Regions from separate parts of the Methylobacterium sp. WL69 genome, predicted to be linked through region 1. Evidence: predicted binding sites of a transcription regulator. Region 1 holds the regulator's gene; each other region holds the start of a gene.
What was found. Region 1 encodes LexA, which represses DNA repair genes until DNA is damaged. Its sites were predicted from a motif close to TGTTCNNNNTGTGTTCNG; they were not measured.

Region 1 (4,083 bases):
GATGGCCCCCCATAACACGTTGCCGGCCAACCCTGCCAATCGTCGTATCGATTTCCGGCCTTCACATGGTGCTGGCCGCCGGTGTGGTGTTCTGGCTCGTGCGGGCACTCCTCGCCCTGGTGCCCGTGCTCGCCCTGCGCTGGCCGATCAAGAAGATCGCCGCCGCCTTCGCCATGGCGGGGGTGACGGCCTATTGCGTGTTCTCCGGCTGGGACATCGCCGCGGAGCGCGCCCTGATCATGACGCTCGTCATGCTGGGCGCGATCCTCGTGGACCGGCCGGCCCTCAGCATGCGCAACCTCGCCCTCGCGGCCCTCATTGCCCTGGCCCGCGAACCGGACGGACTCCTCGGCCCGAGCTTCCAGATGTCGTTCGGGGCGGTGGCCGGCCTCATCGCCTGCGCTCCCCTCATCGGCGCCCTGGGCCTGCGCGGACAGAGCGCGGGCCCCATCGGCCGCGCCGCCATCTGGGTCGCCACGGCCATCATCGGCACCCTGGCGACGACCCTCGTCGCGCAATTCGCCACGGCCCCGTTCGCCACCTATCATTTCCAGACGATCCAACCCTTCGGCCTCGTCGGCAACGCTCTGACTCTGCCGCTGGTATCGCTCGCCGTCATGCCGGCGGCAGTCCTCGGCATCCTGGCCTACCCCTTCGCCCTCGATCAGCCGGTGTGGTGGCTCATGGGCCTCGCCGTGCGCGGCATGCTGACCATCTCCACTTGGATCGCCGGCTTCGAGCGCGCCACCTACGTGGTGCCGGCCTTCGGGCCCGCGGCCCTGGCGGCGATGGCCCTGGGCCTCGTCGCCCTCACGCTGCCGGTGTCGCGACTGCACTGGCTCGGCCTACTGCCGATGGCGTTCGGCGTCGCCCTCGCTGCGAGCCCGATGCGGCCGGACATCTACATCGACCGTGAGGGAGCGGGCGTCGCGATCCGCGCTGCCGACGGTCGCTTGGCCACCCTCGGAAAACCGCCCAACTTCGTGATGGAGCAATGGCTCAAGGCCGATGGCGATGGACGCAAAGCCGGAACCGTCCTCGCCCTGCCGACGGCCCGTTGCGATCGTCTCGGTTGCGCGGCGCGGATGCCGGACGGACGGGTGATCGCCCTCGTCACAGACAAGCGCGCCCTGGGGGAGGATTGCGCCCGGGCCGACATCCTGATCAGCCGCCGGGAAGCGCCCCCCGGCTGCACCGCCAAGCATATCCTCGACCGGCCCTTCCTCGCCGCGCATGGCGCGACGGCAATCCGCCTCCCGGCGGCGGGAGATCCAGTCGTGACGACGGCGCGACGTTCGACCGATGTGGTGCCATGGCGCCCGTTGCGGCCACCAAAATCGACGGCCGCTCCCGCGAACACGGTTCCCGCCACGCCAAAAGTGCTCGAAACTGATGAACCCGACTTGTCGCCGGAAGGTTCGGGCGAACCCCTTCAGTAGCGTCGGACCAGACTGACGAGGCGTCCCTGGATCTGGACGCGATCGGGACCGAGAACGCGGGTCTCGTAGGCCGGGTTGGCCGCTTCCAGGGCAATCGACGAACCACGACGGCGCAGGCGCTTCAGGGTCGCCTCCTCATCGTCGATGAGGGCGACGATGATGTCACCGGTGTTGGCCGTATCCTGCTTGCGGATCACGACGAGATCGCCGTCGAGAATGCCGGCATCCACCATCGAATCGCCACGTACCTCCAAGGCGTAGTGCTCGCCACCGGACAGAAAATCCGGTGACAGGGTCACGGAATGACTCTGCTCTTGGATCGCCGAGATGGGCGTGCCGGCCGCGATGCGACCCATGACCGGGATGGTGATGGCGCGGCCATCGCCGTCCGTCGCACGCGTCGTCGGCAACCGCGCCGCCGGCATCCTTTCGACGGGCGCCTTGCCCTTGCCGCCCTCGACGACGCTCGGGGTGAAACGCCGCGTCTCCGGAGGGGGCGACGCCTTCACGGCGCCGGCCTGACCGCCAAGGCTTTCTGGCATGCGGATCACCTCGATGGCCCGCGCGCGATTCGGCAGGCGGCGCAGAAACCCGCGTTCCTCCAGGGCCGTGATCAGGCGATGGATGCCCGACTTCGACTTCAGATCGAGGGCGTCCTTCATTTCGTCGAATGATGGCGGGACACCGCCCTCGCTCATTCTCTGCTGGATGAACTGGAGCAGATCCAGCTGCTTACGCGTCAACATGCCGACACTCTTCCTGCGATAGATGAAGGCAGCACAGGCTGCAGAAACAAATCACGAACACGCTAGACGTTCTGGAAGTGTTCCGCAAGGGTTCTGTCGAAAGTTGCAACTTCGTACGTAAACGTTCGCACCGGTATGCACCCTGGCTCCCCGGCTTCGAACCAGAAACGGTCTCGTATGAGGCGCGTCTCGCGGACGCTCGCGGATCGCCCGAGCGCTTCGCCCTTCGATCCCACGGATCTACAGGATGCGCCGGTCGAGGCGTAGGATGCGGCAGAGATCACCGGCCTTGGCGGCCTCGGCGTGGGGCGGCCGGATCAGCAGGGCCTCGGCGTGGCCGAGGACGGAAAGCATGGACGAATCCTGCCGGTTCTCCGCGAAGACGATCGGCAGCCGGTCGGGCGCGGTGTCGAGGCGTGCGCGCAGGTAATCCTGGCGGCCGTCATTGGCCGGCATGTCGTGGCCGAGACAAGCGGGTTCGCTGCGATCCTTCCCGGCGTGAGGATCACCCAGCAGCGCCCGGATCGCCGGCACGACGAAGAGCAGGCCGCAGACGATGGACGAGACCGGGTTGCCGGGCAATCCGATCACCGTGGCGGCACCGAGGCGCCCGTGCATCAGCGGCTTGCCTGGGCGGAGCGCCACACGCCAGAATCCGAGTTCGAGACCTTGGCGGGTCAGGGCCGATTGCACGAGGTCGTGGTCCCCCACCGAGGCCCCCCCGAGGGTCACGAGGATGTCGGCCCGCGCTTCGGCAGCGTGCAGAAGTGCCGCCTCCAGGGCCTCCAGGCTATCACCGGCGATGCCGAGATCGATGGTCTCCGCGCCGGCCTCGCGGGCGAGGGCCGCCACCGCGAGGGCATTGGAGGCGACGATCTGGTCCCAGCGCGCCGGCTCGCCGGGCCGCACGAGCTCGTCGCCCGTGGCGAGGATCGCCACGCGCGGGCGTCGGCGCACGCTGAGCCGGCCGTGGCCGGCGGCGGCGGCGAGCGCCGTGCGGCGGGCGTCCAGGGTGTCACCGGCGTGAAGAAGCGCATCGCCCTCGCGGAAATCGAGGCCACTCGGGCGCACGAAACGACCGGCCGCCACGGGTTCGCGGGCGGTTACCATGCCGTCCGCCGCCTCGGCGTTCTCCTGGATCAGGATGGCATCGGCGCCCTCGGGCACCGGGGCGCCGGTGAAGATCCGCACGGCCTCACCCGCGCCGAGCGGACCGGTGAAGCCGTGGCCGGCGGCACTCGTGCCGATGACCCGCAACGTCGCCGGGCAAGCAGCGATGTCCTCGGCGCGCACAGCGTAGCCGTCCATGGCCGAGGCGGGGAAGGGGGGCTGGGTGCGGGTGGCGCACACCGCCTCGGCGAGGGTCCGGCCGGCGGCCTCCGCGATGGCGACGGTTTCGGACGTCACGGGCCCCGGGAGCCCGGCGAGAATCCGGCGCAGGGCTTCTGCGACGGGGATCGGCCCGCTCAAACGGCATCCTCCGCCAGGTAGGCGCCTGAGCGACCGCCATCCTTGGACAGGAGCCGGATGCCTTCGATGCGCATACCCCGGTCGGCGGCCTTCACCATGTCGTAGATGGTCAGGCACGCCACCGAGACGGCGGTGAGGGCCTCCATCTCGACGCCGGTCGGCCCGAGGACCTTGACCTCGGCGCTGATCCGCAGGCCCGGCAGGGCCTCGTCGACTTCGCAATCGACCCGGACCTTGGAGATCAGGAGCGGGTGGCAGAGGGGGATGAGTTCATGGGTGCGCTTGGCCGCCATGATGCCGGCGAGCCGCGCCGTGCCGATGACGTCACCCTTCTTGGCATCGCCCTCGCGGATGAGCGCCAGGGTCTCGGCAAGCATCACCACCGTGCCGACGGCACGGGCCGTACGGGTGGTGGCGGCCTTGTCCGA
Region 2 (4,083 bases), on a different contig from region 1:
GACCGGGATGTTGGCCATGGGGCCGGGGCGGTAGAGCGCCACGAGGGCGATGATGTCCTCGAACCGGTCGGCCTGCATCTCGACGAGCGCCTTGCGCATGCCGGCGGATTCCACCTGGAACACGCCGACCGTCTCGCCGCGCTTCATCGGCAGGTAGGTCGCCTCGTTGTCCAAGGGCAGCGAGGCGAGATCGACGATGATCCCGCGCTTGGCCAGCAGATCGGTGCAGTACCGCAGCAGCGTGAGCGTCTTTAAACCCAAAAAATCGAACTTCACGAGGCCGGCGGCCTCGACCCACTTCATGTTGAACTGGGTCACCCGCATGCCGGTCTTCGGGTCGCGGTAGAGGGGGACCAGCTGTTCGAGGGGCCGGTCGCCGATGACCACGCCGGCGGCGTGGGTCGAGGCATGGCGGTGCAGGCCCTCGAGCTTCTTGGCGATCTCCATGAGGCGGGCGACGATGGGCTCCTCCTCCATGGCCGCCTGAAGCTTCGGCTCGCCCTCGATGGCCTGGGTCAGGGTCACGGGGTTGGCCGGGTTCTGCGGCACCAGCTTCGTGAGCTTGTCCACCTGCCCGTAGGGCATCTCCAGCACGCGGCCGACGTCGCGCAGGACGCCGCGCGCCTGCAGGGTGCCGAAGGTGATGATCTGCGCGACCTGCTCGTGGCCGTAGCGCTCCTGCACGTACTGGATCACCCGCTCGCGGCCATCGACGCAGAAGTCGATGTCGAAATCCGGCATCGAGACGCGCTCGGGGTTGAGGAAGCGCTCGAACAGCAGGCCGAACCGCAGGGGGTCGAGGTCGGTGATGAGGAGCGACCACGCCACCAGGGAGCCTGCACCCGAGCCGCGGCCCGGGCCGACGGGGATATCGTGGTCCTTGGCCCACTTGATGAAGTCCGACACGATGAGGAAGTAGCCGGGAAACTTCATGCCGACGATGACGTCGAGCTCGAAGGCGAGGCGGTCGCGGTAGACCTGTTCGGTCATGCCGGGCGCCGTGCCGTGCTGGGCGAGACGCAGGTCGAGGCCGGCGATGGCCTGGGCCCGCAGTTCCTCCGGCTCGGACCGGACCACCTCGACGGCGGCCTCACCGGCGGACTCGTTGGCGACGGCCTCCGCGGCCACCCGTGCGAAATTGGGCAGGATGGGTTTGCGCGTGCGCACGCGGTAGGCGCAGCGCATGGCGATCTCGACGGTGGCGTTGAGCGCGTCCGGCAAGTCCGAAAACAGTTCGGCCATCTGCGCGCGGGTGGTGAAGCCGTGGCGCGGGGTGAGCTTGCGGCGGCGCTCATCGGAGACGAGGCGCCCGTCGGCGATGGCGAGCAAGGCGTCGTGGGCGTCGTAGTCGCCGGTCTTAGCAAAGAACGGCTCGTTGGTGGCGACGATGGACAGGCCGTTGGCATCGGCGAGCCGGAGCAGCTCGCGCTCGATCATGCGCTCGTCGGACAGGCCGTGGCGGAGAATCTCGACGTAGAGATTGTCCTCGCCGAAGGCCGCCTTGAGCTGGGCGAGGCGCGCGGCGGCGAGTTCGGCCCGGCCCTGGCGCAGGACGGAATCGAGGGGTCCGGTGGTGCCGCCCGTCAGGGCGATGAGGCCGCCGGCGCATTCCGCCAATCCCGCCGCGCTCACCCGGGGAGCATCGCCCAGGGCACCGTCGAAATAGGCACGGCTCGCGAGGCGCAGGAGGTTGGCGTAGCCGGCCTCGTCCTGGGCCAGGACCACGACGTTGGCGCATCCCCCCTGCGCCTGGGGGTTGCGCGCCATGGGGTCGGGCGCCTCGAAGGCGACGGTCACCTGGAGGCCGGCGATGGGCTGGAGGCCCGCGCCCGAGGCCTTCTCGGAGAATTCCAGCGCCCCGAACAGGTTGTTGGTGTCGGTGAGCGCCAGGGCCGGCTGCCGGTCGGCGGCGGCCGCCTTGACGATGTCCCCGACCTTCAGCGCGCCTTCGAGGAGCGAGAACGACGAGTGGACATGGAGGTGGACGAAGCCGGGATCTTTGAGGATGCGCGCCATGCTTCCATCAGCCCGAGTCGCGGTGAACGATCCATCAAGAACGATCGGGGCGCATGGTTTGGCTGTGGAAGGCTGCCCTCCGTGATGCGTCGGCAACGCTATCGCAACGGCGCCAAGGCTACGGCCCAGGCGGCGACCGAAACCGCCAGGAGCCCGAAGGCCATGAACTCGACCGCGCCGGTGAGGATCATCCGCTTGAACATGGGAAGCGCCTTTCGTTGAGGCCCTCAGTTTTGTTCTTGTTTTGTTCCTTGTAAAGCGGAAAATCGATCGGGTGCGCCGCAGAGTCAACAAAACGTGAAGCGATCGCGAGCGGCATGAATTCGCGCGTGCTGTGAGCGACACCTCCATCGGCACGGCAAGGATTCCTTTCGAAGCTGCCGGTCGCAACGGAGAGAATCCGCGTTTTCCCCGGCCCGTAGAACGGTCGAGCTCCATGAGCTACCGCCCATTGTTGCCTGCGAGAACGCTGCGTCGATGCCGATCGCGTCACCACGGGATGACGGAGACGATCGCTCTACCTATTTCAGCGGCACCTTTCGGGTCCCGCATCACAGACCGATCATGCAAATCAAGCTGGTGGCCGTCGGCTCCCACGGCGACATCCTACCGTTCATCGGCCTCGGGGCCGAACTCGTGCGGCGCGGGCATGCCGCAATTCTGGCAGCGCCCGCTCCCTTCGCGGAGCTGGCGGCCCGCGTGAACCTGCCGTTCCATGCCCTGGGGACGCGGGCCGATTACGATCGGACCGTCAGCGTGCCCGACCTGTGGCACCCGCGACGGGGGGCCTTCGTCCTGTTCGACCAGCTCGGCCCGACGACGGAACAGACCTACGACTGGCTGGCGCGCACGAACCGCCCGGGCGAGACCCTGGTGGTCGCCTCAACCCTCGGCCTCGGCGCGCGCGTGGCGCAGGACAAGCTCGGACTGCCCGTCGTCACCGTCCACGTCATGCCCCTGCTGGTGGAGAGCCGGCACGCCGCACCGGTTCTGCCGGGCATCCCCCTCGCCCATCTCCTGCCGTCACGCCTTCGGCACTGGCTCGGCCGGGGTGCCGACCGCTACGTGATCGGCCCGGCCGCCCTGCCACAACTCAATGCCCTGCGCCGGCGCCTCGATCTCGCACCCGTGCGCCGCCTGCGGCACTGGTGGAACAGCCCGACGCGGATTCTACTGATGTTTCCCGACTGGTTCACCGCTCCGCAGGCGGATTGGCCGGCGCAGGCCGCGCAGGTCGGCTTTCCCCTCGTCGATCGCCTCGGCGATACGGAAAGGCTCAGCGGGGAGCTGACGGCCTTCCTCGAATCCGGTCCGGCGCCCCTGGTGTTCACCTACGGCTCGGCGATGCGCCAGGGACAACCCTTCTTCCGGACGGCCTGCGCCCTGTGCCGGTCCACGGGCCGGCGTGGGGTGCTGCTGGCCCCCGAGGCGGGTCAGGTGCCTGCGGATCTGCCCGAGGGCGTGATCCATGTCCCCTACGCGCCCTTGAGCGCGCTGCTGCCGCGCGCCGCCGCCCTGATCCACCACGGCGGCATCGGCACCGTGGCCCAGGCCCTGGCCGCGGGCGTGCCGCAGCTCGTGGTCCCGGTGGCGTTCGACCATTTCGACGAGGGCCTGCGCCTCCAGCGCCTCGGCGTCGGCGCCGTGCTCGGCCGGCGCCGGTTCACCGCCGCGCGGGCCGCCCAGATCCTGACCCGTCTCCTGGCCTCGGACACCGTGGCGCGGGCCTGCGCGGAAGCGCGGGTCAGGATGACGCGGGAAAACGGGGTGGCGGCCGCCTGCGACGAGATCGAGCGCCTGATGGGGGTTTGAGGCGGTCGGATCAGTCGAGCTGCTCGATCAACCCGTCCCGGATGGTCACCCGCCGGTCCATGCGGGCCGCGAGCTCCATGTTGTGCGTCGCCACCAGGGCCGCGAGCCCCGAGGCGCGCACGAGCGAGACCAGGATGCCGAAGACGTGGGCGGCCGTGTGCGGGTCGAGGTTGCCCGTGGGCTCGTCGGCCAGGAGCAGGCGCGGGCCGTTGGCGACGGCCCGCGCGATGGCCACGCGCTGCTGCTCGCCGCCCG
Region 3 (4,083 bases), on a different contig from region 1:
GTCGATGAGCTTCGGCATCTGCCGGTAGAAGAACGTGATCAGCAGGGAGGCGATGTGGGCGCCGTCGACATCGGCGTCGGTCATGATGATGACCTTCTCGTAGCGAAGGTCCTCCAGGCGGAAGCTGTTGCCGGTGCCGCAGCCGAGCGCCTGGGTCAGGTCCGAGATGAGCTGGTTGGCGACGAGCTTGTCGCGGCTCGCCGACGCCACGTTGAGGATTTTTCCACGCAGGGGGAGAATGGCTTGGCTGGCGCGGTCGCGCGCCTGCTTGGCCGAGCCGCCGGCCGAATCGCCCTCGACGATGAAGATCTCGGAGCCGGCCATGCCGGCCTTCGAGCAATCGGCGAGTTTTCCGGGCAGCCGCAGCTTGCGGGTGGCGGATTTGCGCGCGACGTCCTTCTCCTGGCGGCGGCGCAGGCGCTCCTCGGCCCGGTCGATGACCCAGTCGAGGAGCTTGTTGGCCTGGGCCGGCGAGGCGGCGAGCCAATGGTCGAACGCGTCGCGGATCGCCGTCTCGACGATGCGGGAGGCTTCCACCGTGGCGAGCTTGTCCTTGGTCTGGCCCTGGAACTCGGGCTCGCGGATGAACACCGACAGCATCGAGGCGCAGGTCGCCATGACGTCGTCCGTGGTGACGGCCGTCATGCGTTTGGCCTGGTTCACCCGCTCGGCGTGCTCGCGCAGGGCCCGCAGGAGGGCGACGCGCAGGCCGCTCTCGTGGGTGCCGCCCTCGGCCGTCGGGATCGTGTTGCAGTAGGAGGCCGAGACGCCGTCCTCGACCACCATCCAGGCCACCGCCCATTCGAGGGACCCGTGGCCGCCCGGTTTGGTGATCTTGCCCGAAAAGATCGCGTCGGTGACGAGCTCCTTGCCCTCAAGATCGCGAGCGAGATAGTCGCGCAGGCCGCCGGGGAAGCGGTGCACGGTCTCGGCCGGCACGTCGTCCATGCCCTCGAGCAGGGCGGGGGCGCAGCGCCAGCGGATCTCGACGCCGCCGAACAGGTACGCCTTGGAGCGCGCCATGCGGAACAGGCGGCGCGGGTCGAACTTCAGGGCCCCGAAGATCTGGGCATCGGGGTGGAAGCGCACCCGGGTGCCGCGCCGGTTCTGCACCCGGCCCACCGTCTCCAGGGGCCCTTGCACATGGCCCCGTGAGAAGGTCTGGCGGTAGAGGGTCTGGGCGCGCGCGACCTCGACCTCGAGCTCGTCGGACAGGGCGTTGACCACGGAGATGCCGACGCCATGCAGGCCGCCCGACGTCTCGTAGACCTTGGAATCGAACTTTCCGCCCGCGTGCAGGATGGTCATGATGACCTCCAGGGCGGATTTTCCCGGAAACTTCGGGTGCGGATCGACGGGGATGCCGCGGCCGTTGTCGGTCACCACGAGGTGGCCGCTCTCCTCCAGCTCCACCTCGATGAAGCTGGCATGCCCCGCCACCGCCTCGTCCATGGCGTTGTCGATCACCTCGGCGAAGAGGTGGTGCAGGGCGCGCTCGTCGGTGCCGCCGATATACATGCCGGGGCGGCGGCGCACGGGCTCCAGCCCCTCCAGCACCTCGATGGCCGAGGCGTCGTAGCCGGCCTCCGCCGAAGGGAGCACGAGCGGAGCCACGGCGGATTCGCGCGTGCGCCGCTCGGCGGCCTTCGGCGCCGGCGCCTTGCCACCCACGAAAAGGTCGCGCGCGGGATCGCTCACCGGAGTGCTCCGCGCGGGCGACGGCACGGCCGCCTGCTTCGTGGACCGGGTCGCAGAGGGAGACCGTGCAGCATTCGCCTTCATCCTCTGACCATACCGGAACAAACCGGAAACAGAAAGGGGCTTCCCCCCCGCGGGATGGGGTCGGGTCCCCCGATCCGCCGGGCGCACCGACCCCATGCCCGAAGGGCACGATACCCCATGGCATGGGACAGGGTTGGTTAAGAAGGGCTGACGGTCGGGGGAAGCCTTTTATCGCGTCGCGGCGCTGGCACCCTCAGGTGCCGACGCGACCGCCCCCGTGCTTCGTGATCGCCACCACGGCCGGGCGCGGCGGCAGGGCGGGATCGAAATCCGGCCAGCGGGTCGACGGGGCCTCGAAGGTGGCGGGCGCGGCCTTGGGATCGTCCTCGTCCGCCTCGCCCGGATGCTGGACGGCGACGAAGAAGGTGGTGTCGTCGGGCGTAAAGTACGGCCCGCACATCTCGGCCCCGCACGGCACCCGGAAGAAGTGCTTTCCCGTGCCGCGCCCTTGGCCCTCCGTCTCCAAAGCCCAGAGGCCGTCGGACCGGCCCGTGCGCGACGCCGAGTTGCCGTCGGTGGCGACCCAGAGGCGGCCCTGGCCGTCGATCGCGCAGTTGTCCGGCATGCCGAACCAGCCGTCCTTCGTGGTCGCCGACGAGAAGGTGGCGCCGACGGCGGCGATGGCGGGATCGCCGCTGCGGACCAGGATCTCCCAGGCGAAGCCGGGCGCGGTATGGTCGCCGTCATCGGGGGTGAGCTCGACGATGTGGCCGAAGCGGTTGTCGGCGCGCGGGTTCGCGGCGTCGACCCCATCGGGTGTGCGCTTCCCGTTGTTGGTCAGCATCACGTAGACCTTGCCGGTCTTCGGGTTGGCCTCGACGTCCTCCGGGCGGTCCATCTTGGTGGCGCCGAGACGGTCGGCGGCCAGGCGCGCGCCGATGAGCACGTCGGCCTGGCCGGCAAAGCCGTTCTCCGGCGTCAGGGGTCCCCGTCCGAACACCAGGGGCATCCAAATGCCGCGCCCGTCCGGATCGAAGCGGGCGACGTGCAGCGTGCCGGAATCGAGCAGATCGCGGTCGCCGCCGTCGGCCCGCCCCGCGGTGACGAACTTGTAGACGTAGTCGAAGCGCTCGTCGTCGCCCTGGTAGACGACGTATTGCCCCGTCTTGGCGACGATGCCGGCCGCGCCCTCGTGCTTGAACCGGCCCATGGCGGTGCGCTTCTTCGGGACGGAGTTCGGATCGAACGGATCGATCTCCACCACCCAGCCGAAGCGGTTCGGCTCGCGCGGGGTTTTTCCGATGTCGAAGCGCTCGTGGAACCGGCCCCAGGCGTAGGCGGAGTTCGGCAGGTTGAAGCGCTTGTGGTTGGCGGCCTCCGCCGAGTCCTGCGGAAGCGTCCCCGAAAAGTAGTAGTTGATGTTCTCCTCGCAGGTGAGCCACGTGCCCCACGGAGTCGTGCCGCCCGCGCAGTTGTTGATCATGCCGTGGACGGCGCGGCCGGTGGGGTCGGCGGCGGTCATCAGGCGCTCGGACCCCGCGGCGGGGCCGGTGAGCACCATCGGGGTCTCCACGGTGATGCGGCGGGCGTACTTCGAATCCGGCACCACGGCCCAGCGGCCGTCCGTGCGCCGGATCTCGATCACCGAGCCGCCATGGGCCGCCATCTCGATCTCGACGAGGTCCCGCGTCATGCCGGCGAAGGCCACGCCCTTGAGGTCCTGGCGCCCCAGCCCGGGGAACATGAGTTCCTCGTTGGTGTATTCGTGGTTGACCACCAGGAGCCCGTGGGCGGCCGGGTCGGGTGCGCCCGGCATGGGAAAGTAGCCGACGAAGTCGTTGTTGTAGCCGAACTGCTGGCGCTGCGCGGCGGCCGACTGGTTGTACGGATCGAAGGCCGGGGCGCCGGGCAGGACGGGGTCGCCCCAGCGGATGAGGATCCGGGCGTCGTGTCCCGCCGCCACGTGATGGTGCGTGTCCGAACCCGCCTCGATTTCCGCGAAGGGGAAGCGGGTCGGAGCGGACGCGTCGCCGTTCCGCCCCTGGGCGGCGTGGGCCTCGCGGGCGGCGAGGGCGCGGGGCGTCACCACGGCGGCGATGGCGCCGACCCCGAGGAGCCCGCGCAGGAGGTCGCGCCGGTCGAAGCGCGCGGCGACCACGTCGCCGAAGGTGGCGTTGGCGCTGGCATTGGAGCCGGCATCCTCGGCGTCTTCGGCCGCCCGCGAGCGGGTTCGCGTCGGCTGCGTCATCCATCGGCTCCGTCGAATCCTGAGAACCGCGCCTCCTACCGGCTTCGCATGGCACCGGCATGACGGATGCGTCGCACGAAAAAGCCCGGCCTTTCGGCCGGGCTTCTGGGGTT
Region 4 (4,083 bases), on a different contig from region 1:
CCGTGGCGGAGAACCGCTTCAGCACGAGGCCGCCCGAGCGCTCGAGGGTGCCGGCGAGCGCCAGGTTCGACCAGTCGTCGAGGCCGAGGGCGAGGCTCTCGATGGCGAGCTCGACGTCGACGCTCACGGGCAGGTGGAGGCCGGCCCTCGGCGGGCCGCGGGCCAGGAGGGCCTGGCCGGCGGCCGAGAGCAGGAAGGCGTCGAGGTCGAGACGGCGCGCGCCGAGCGCCAGGGCGGCGCGGCCGTTGCGCAGGTCGACCCGGCCGGTGCCCGACAGGCGCAGGGCCCGCCCGCCCGGATCGATGTCGAGGTCGAGGGACTTGAACCGGGCGACGGCGCCCCGCGCGGTGAACGCGCCGCCGACGGAGACCGGCAGGTAGGCGCCGGCGGCCTGGGACGGCGGGCCGACGACGAGGCGGGCCGTGCCCTCGGCCTGGGGGATCACCGCGCGCTCGGCCGGACCGGCGGCCCCGGCGACGTCGGCGAGGGAGAGGGTCGCGTCGATCTCCGCATAGGGCCGGGTGTCGCCGCCGGCCGAGAGCTTGACCGGCAGAATTCCCTCCGGCGTCGGCTCGCCGGTGCTGACCCGGAACGGGACGCCCCGGCTGGTGCCCTCCGCCCGCCACGGCCCGGTGAGGCGCGGGGCCGAGAGCCGCACGGCCTCGGCGTAGATCTGGTCGGTGCGGCCCGTGGCCGGCACCTGGGTGGTGACGAGGAGCTGGCGGACCTGGAGGTCCTCGATGGCGAGATCGCGCCCGGTCAGGCCGGCCGCGAGGTCGGCGGGCACCAGGATCGCCTCGCCCTCCGTCACCGGCAGGCGCAGCTCGGCCCGCCCGATCCGGGTCTCGGTGAACCGCACCGCGCCGGTGAGGAGGGGCGACAGGGCCACCTCCGCCTTGACGAAATGCAGATCGAGGCCGGGCTTGTCGAGGCGGGGCTTGTCGAGGCCGGGCTTGTCGAGGCCGGACTTGGCCGGCTGGTCCCCGAGGCGCAGGCGGTCGAAGCGCAGGCGCGGCGACGGCAGGAGCCGGACCTCGATGCGGCCCTCGCTGCGGGCGGGCAGGCCGAGCGACCGGGACACGGCGCCGTCGATGAGGCCGCGCTGGCCCTCCCACGCCACGAAGGGCGGAACCGCCAGGGCGGCGACGAGGAGGAGGACGACGAGTCCCGCCAGCGCGGTCAGGATGTCACGCACGCTCGTCTCGTTCCCCCGCGCCCCCGGAAGCGGGGCCGTTCCCACGGGAACCGGTCCCGTCCGAGGGGCGGCATATCACACCGGCCGGGGTTGTGTGCACCGGGGCCGTCGATCGGTCGCCGGGTCGGGCGACCGATCGACGGGACCCGCGAGGGCGACCGCTACCGCCGCGGGGCGACGATGCCCGGCCCGGCGTTGGGCTCCGGGCGGAACAGCTCGTTGCGCTGAATCTGCATCCGGTTCTGGCTGTTGTCGAATTGCTGCTGGGTCTGGACGCCCCGGATCTGGCTCTGGGTGTCGAGGCGCTCGTTCATGTTGCTGAGGCTGTTGGGGTTGCCCGAGGGCTGGGCGAGGGCCGGGCCGGCGCCCGCCACCAGCAGGGCGAGGCCCGCCAGGGCGCGGGCGGAGGGCAGTCGGGGCGAAACGGTCATGGCGAAGCCTCCCTGTGGGGCGATGCGTGTGCGGGGACGACGCCCGAGGCGAAAGCCGGGTTCCCGCGATGGCGCGTCGCGGGCCGCCCGCGCGCGCCCGACCCTCGACGCCGTTCGCGTTTTGGTCCAGGGATGCGGCATGACCCAACACCCCGACACGGCGGGGGCCTCGCGGCCGGTGCCCGACGCGCCCACCTCCATCGCCGCCCGCGCCATGGCCTCCCTCAGGCCGCAGGGCTCGCCCTACCTCGAGGGCCTGAACGACGAGCAGCGCCGCGCCGTCGAGGCCACGGACGGCCCCGTCCTCGTCCTCGCCGGGGCCGGCACCGGCAAGACCCGGGTGCTGACGACGCGCATCGCCCACCTCATCGCCACCTCCCGGGCGCGCCCCTTCGACATCCTGTCGGTGACCTTCACCAACAAGGCGGCGCGGGAGATGAAGCACCGCATCGGCGCCCTCATCGGCCCGGCCGGCGAGGGCATGCCGTGGCTCGGCACCTTCCACTCCATCGGCACCAAGATCCTGCGCCGCCACGCCGAACTCGTCGGCCTGCGCTCGGACTTCACGATTCTCGGCATGGACGACCAGCTGCGCCTGATGAAGCAGGTCATCGTCGACCAGAACATCGACGAGAAGCGCTGGCCGGCCCGGGCCCTGTCCTCGGCCATCGACGGCTGGAAGAACCGCGGTCTCCTGCCCGAGCAGGTGCCGCCCGGCGAGGCCCAGGCCTTCGCCTTCGGCAAGGGCGGCGCCCTCTACACCGCCTACCAGGCCCGGCTGCTCACCCTCAACGCCGCCGATTTCGGCGATCTCCTGCTGCTCTGCCTCAAGCTGTGGCGCGAGAACCCGGACGTGCTGGAAAACTACCAGCAGCGCTTCCGCTACATCCTCGTCGACGAGTACCAGGACACCAACGTCGCCCAGTACCTGTGGCTGCGGCTGCTGGCGCAGGGCCACCGCAACGTCGCCTGCGTCGGCGACGACGACCAGTCGATCTACGGCTGGCGCGGCGCCGAGGTCGACAACATCCTGCGGTTCGAGCACGACTTTCCCGGCGCCACCGTGGTCCGCCTGGAGCGCAACTACCGCTCCACCGGCCACATCCTCGCCGCCGCCTCCGGCCTCATCGCCAAGAACGAGGGCCGGCTGGGCAAGACCCTGCGCACGGAGGACGTGCCGGGCGAGAAGGTGACGGTAGCGGGCGCCTGGGATTCGGAGGAGGAGGCGCGCCAGCTCGCCGAGGCCATCGAGTCGCTTCAGCACAAGCAGCATCCCCTGTCCGAGATCGCCGTGCTGGTGCGGATCTCGGCGCAGATGCGCGAGATCGAGGACCGCTTCGTCCAGCTCGGCCTGCCCTACCGGGTCATCGGCGGCCCGCGCTTCTACGAGCGCGCCGAGATCCGCGACGCCCTGGCGTATCTCCGTGTCACGATGAATCCGTCCGACGACCTCGCCTTCGAGCGGATCTTCAACACCCCGAAGCGCGGCCTCGGCGACGCCACCCTGCAGATCCTGCACGGCTATTCGCGGGGCCAGGGCGTGCCCCTGCTCCAGGCGGCGCGCCTGCTCACGGAGACCGACGAGCTCAAGCCCCGCGCCCGCACGGGCGTCCGCGCCCTGGTGGAGAGCTTTTCGCGGTGGGCCCGGATGGTCGGCACCAAGCCGCATTCCGAGGTGGCCCAGACCATCCTGGAGGAATCCGGCTACACCGAGATGTGGCAGAAGGACAAATCCGCCGACGCCGCCGGGCGCCTCGAAAACCTCAAGGAGTTCGTGCGCTCCATGGAGGAATTCCCCGACATGGCCGCCTTCCTCGAACACGTCTCCCTGGTGATGGAGGCGAGCGAGCAGGAGGGCGCCGACCGGGTCTCGCTCATGACGCTGCACGCCGCCAAGGGCCTGGAGTTCGACACGGTGTTCCTGCCCGGCTGGGAGGACGGCCTGTTCCCGAACCAGCGGGCCCTGGACGAGAGCGGCCGGGCCGGATTGGAGGAGGAGCGCCGCCTCGCCCATGTGGGTCTCACCCGCGCCCGCAAGCGCGCAAAACTGTCCTTCGCCGTCAACCGGCGCATCCACGGCCTGTGGTCGTCCACGGTGCCGAGCCGGTTCATCGACGAATTGCCGGAAGGCAGCGTCGACGTCATCGACGCCCCGGCGCATTTCTCGGCCGGCGCCTCGCGCTTCGACCGCAACCCGACGCCGTTCGGCTCGTCCTACGGCACGCCGGGCTGGCAGCGGGCCCAGGCCGCCACCGCCAACACCGGCAATTTCGGGGGCGGCCCCTCCCGCAACCCGGCCAACCGGTCCGGCCCCCGTCAGATCGAGGGCGAGCTCATCGCGAAATCCACCGGCGCCCCCTCGGCCTTCTCCGTCGGCATGCGGGTGTTCCACACCAAGTTCGGCCCCGGCGACGTCGCGGCCGTGGACGGCAACAAGCTCACCGTCGATTTCGACAA

Region 2: the regulator LexA is predicted to act here: its motif matches at 2,251-2,268, upstream of dnaE (DNA polymerase III subunit alpha).
Region 3: the regulator LexA is predicted to act here: its motif matches at 1,796-1,813, upstream of parE (DNA topoisomerase IV subunit B).
Region 4: the regulator LexA is predicted to act here: its motif matches at 1,738-1,755, upstream of FV218_RS19945 (UvrD-helicase domain-containing protein).

The regions. Positions count from the first base shown of each region.
Region 1 covers NZ_VRUZ01000001.1:125,534-129,616, forward strand. Annotated here, with positions in the region: partial or broken gene FV218_RS00575 (ComEC/Rec2 family competence protein) at 42-1,439, shown strand; gene lexA (transcriptional repressor LexA) at 1,433-2,185, opposite strand; gene glp (gephyrin-like molybdotransferase Glp) at 2,426-3,655, opposite strand; gene moaC (cyclic pyranopterin monophosphate synthase MoaC) at 3,652-4,083, opposite strand, start outside.
Region 2 covers NZ_VRUZ01000008.1:25,264-29,346, forward strand. Annotated here, with positions in the region: gene dnaE (DNA polymerase III subunit alpha) at 1-2,016, opposite strand, end outside; gene FV218_RS04280 (glycosyltransferase) at 2,581-3,828, shown strand; gene FV218_RS04285 (ABC transporter ATP-binding protein) at 3,839-4,083, opposite strand, start outside.
Region 3 covers NZ_VRUZ01000006.1:165-4,247, reverse strand. Annotated here, with positions in the region: gene parE (DNA topoisomerase IV subunit B) at 1-1,698, opposite strand, end outside; gene FV218_RS03250 (PhoX family phosphatase) at 1,976-3,970, opposite strand.
Region 4 covers NZ_VRUZ01000112.1:1,617-5,699, forward strand. Annotated here, with positions in the region: partial or broken gene FV218_RS19935 (AsmA family protein) at 1-1,195, opposite strand, end outside; gene FV218_RS19940 (hypothetical protein) at 1,357-1,626, opposite strand; gene FV218_RS19945 (UvrD-helicase domain-containing protein) at 1,766-4,083, shown strand, end outside.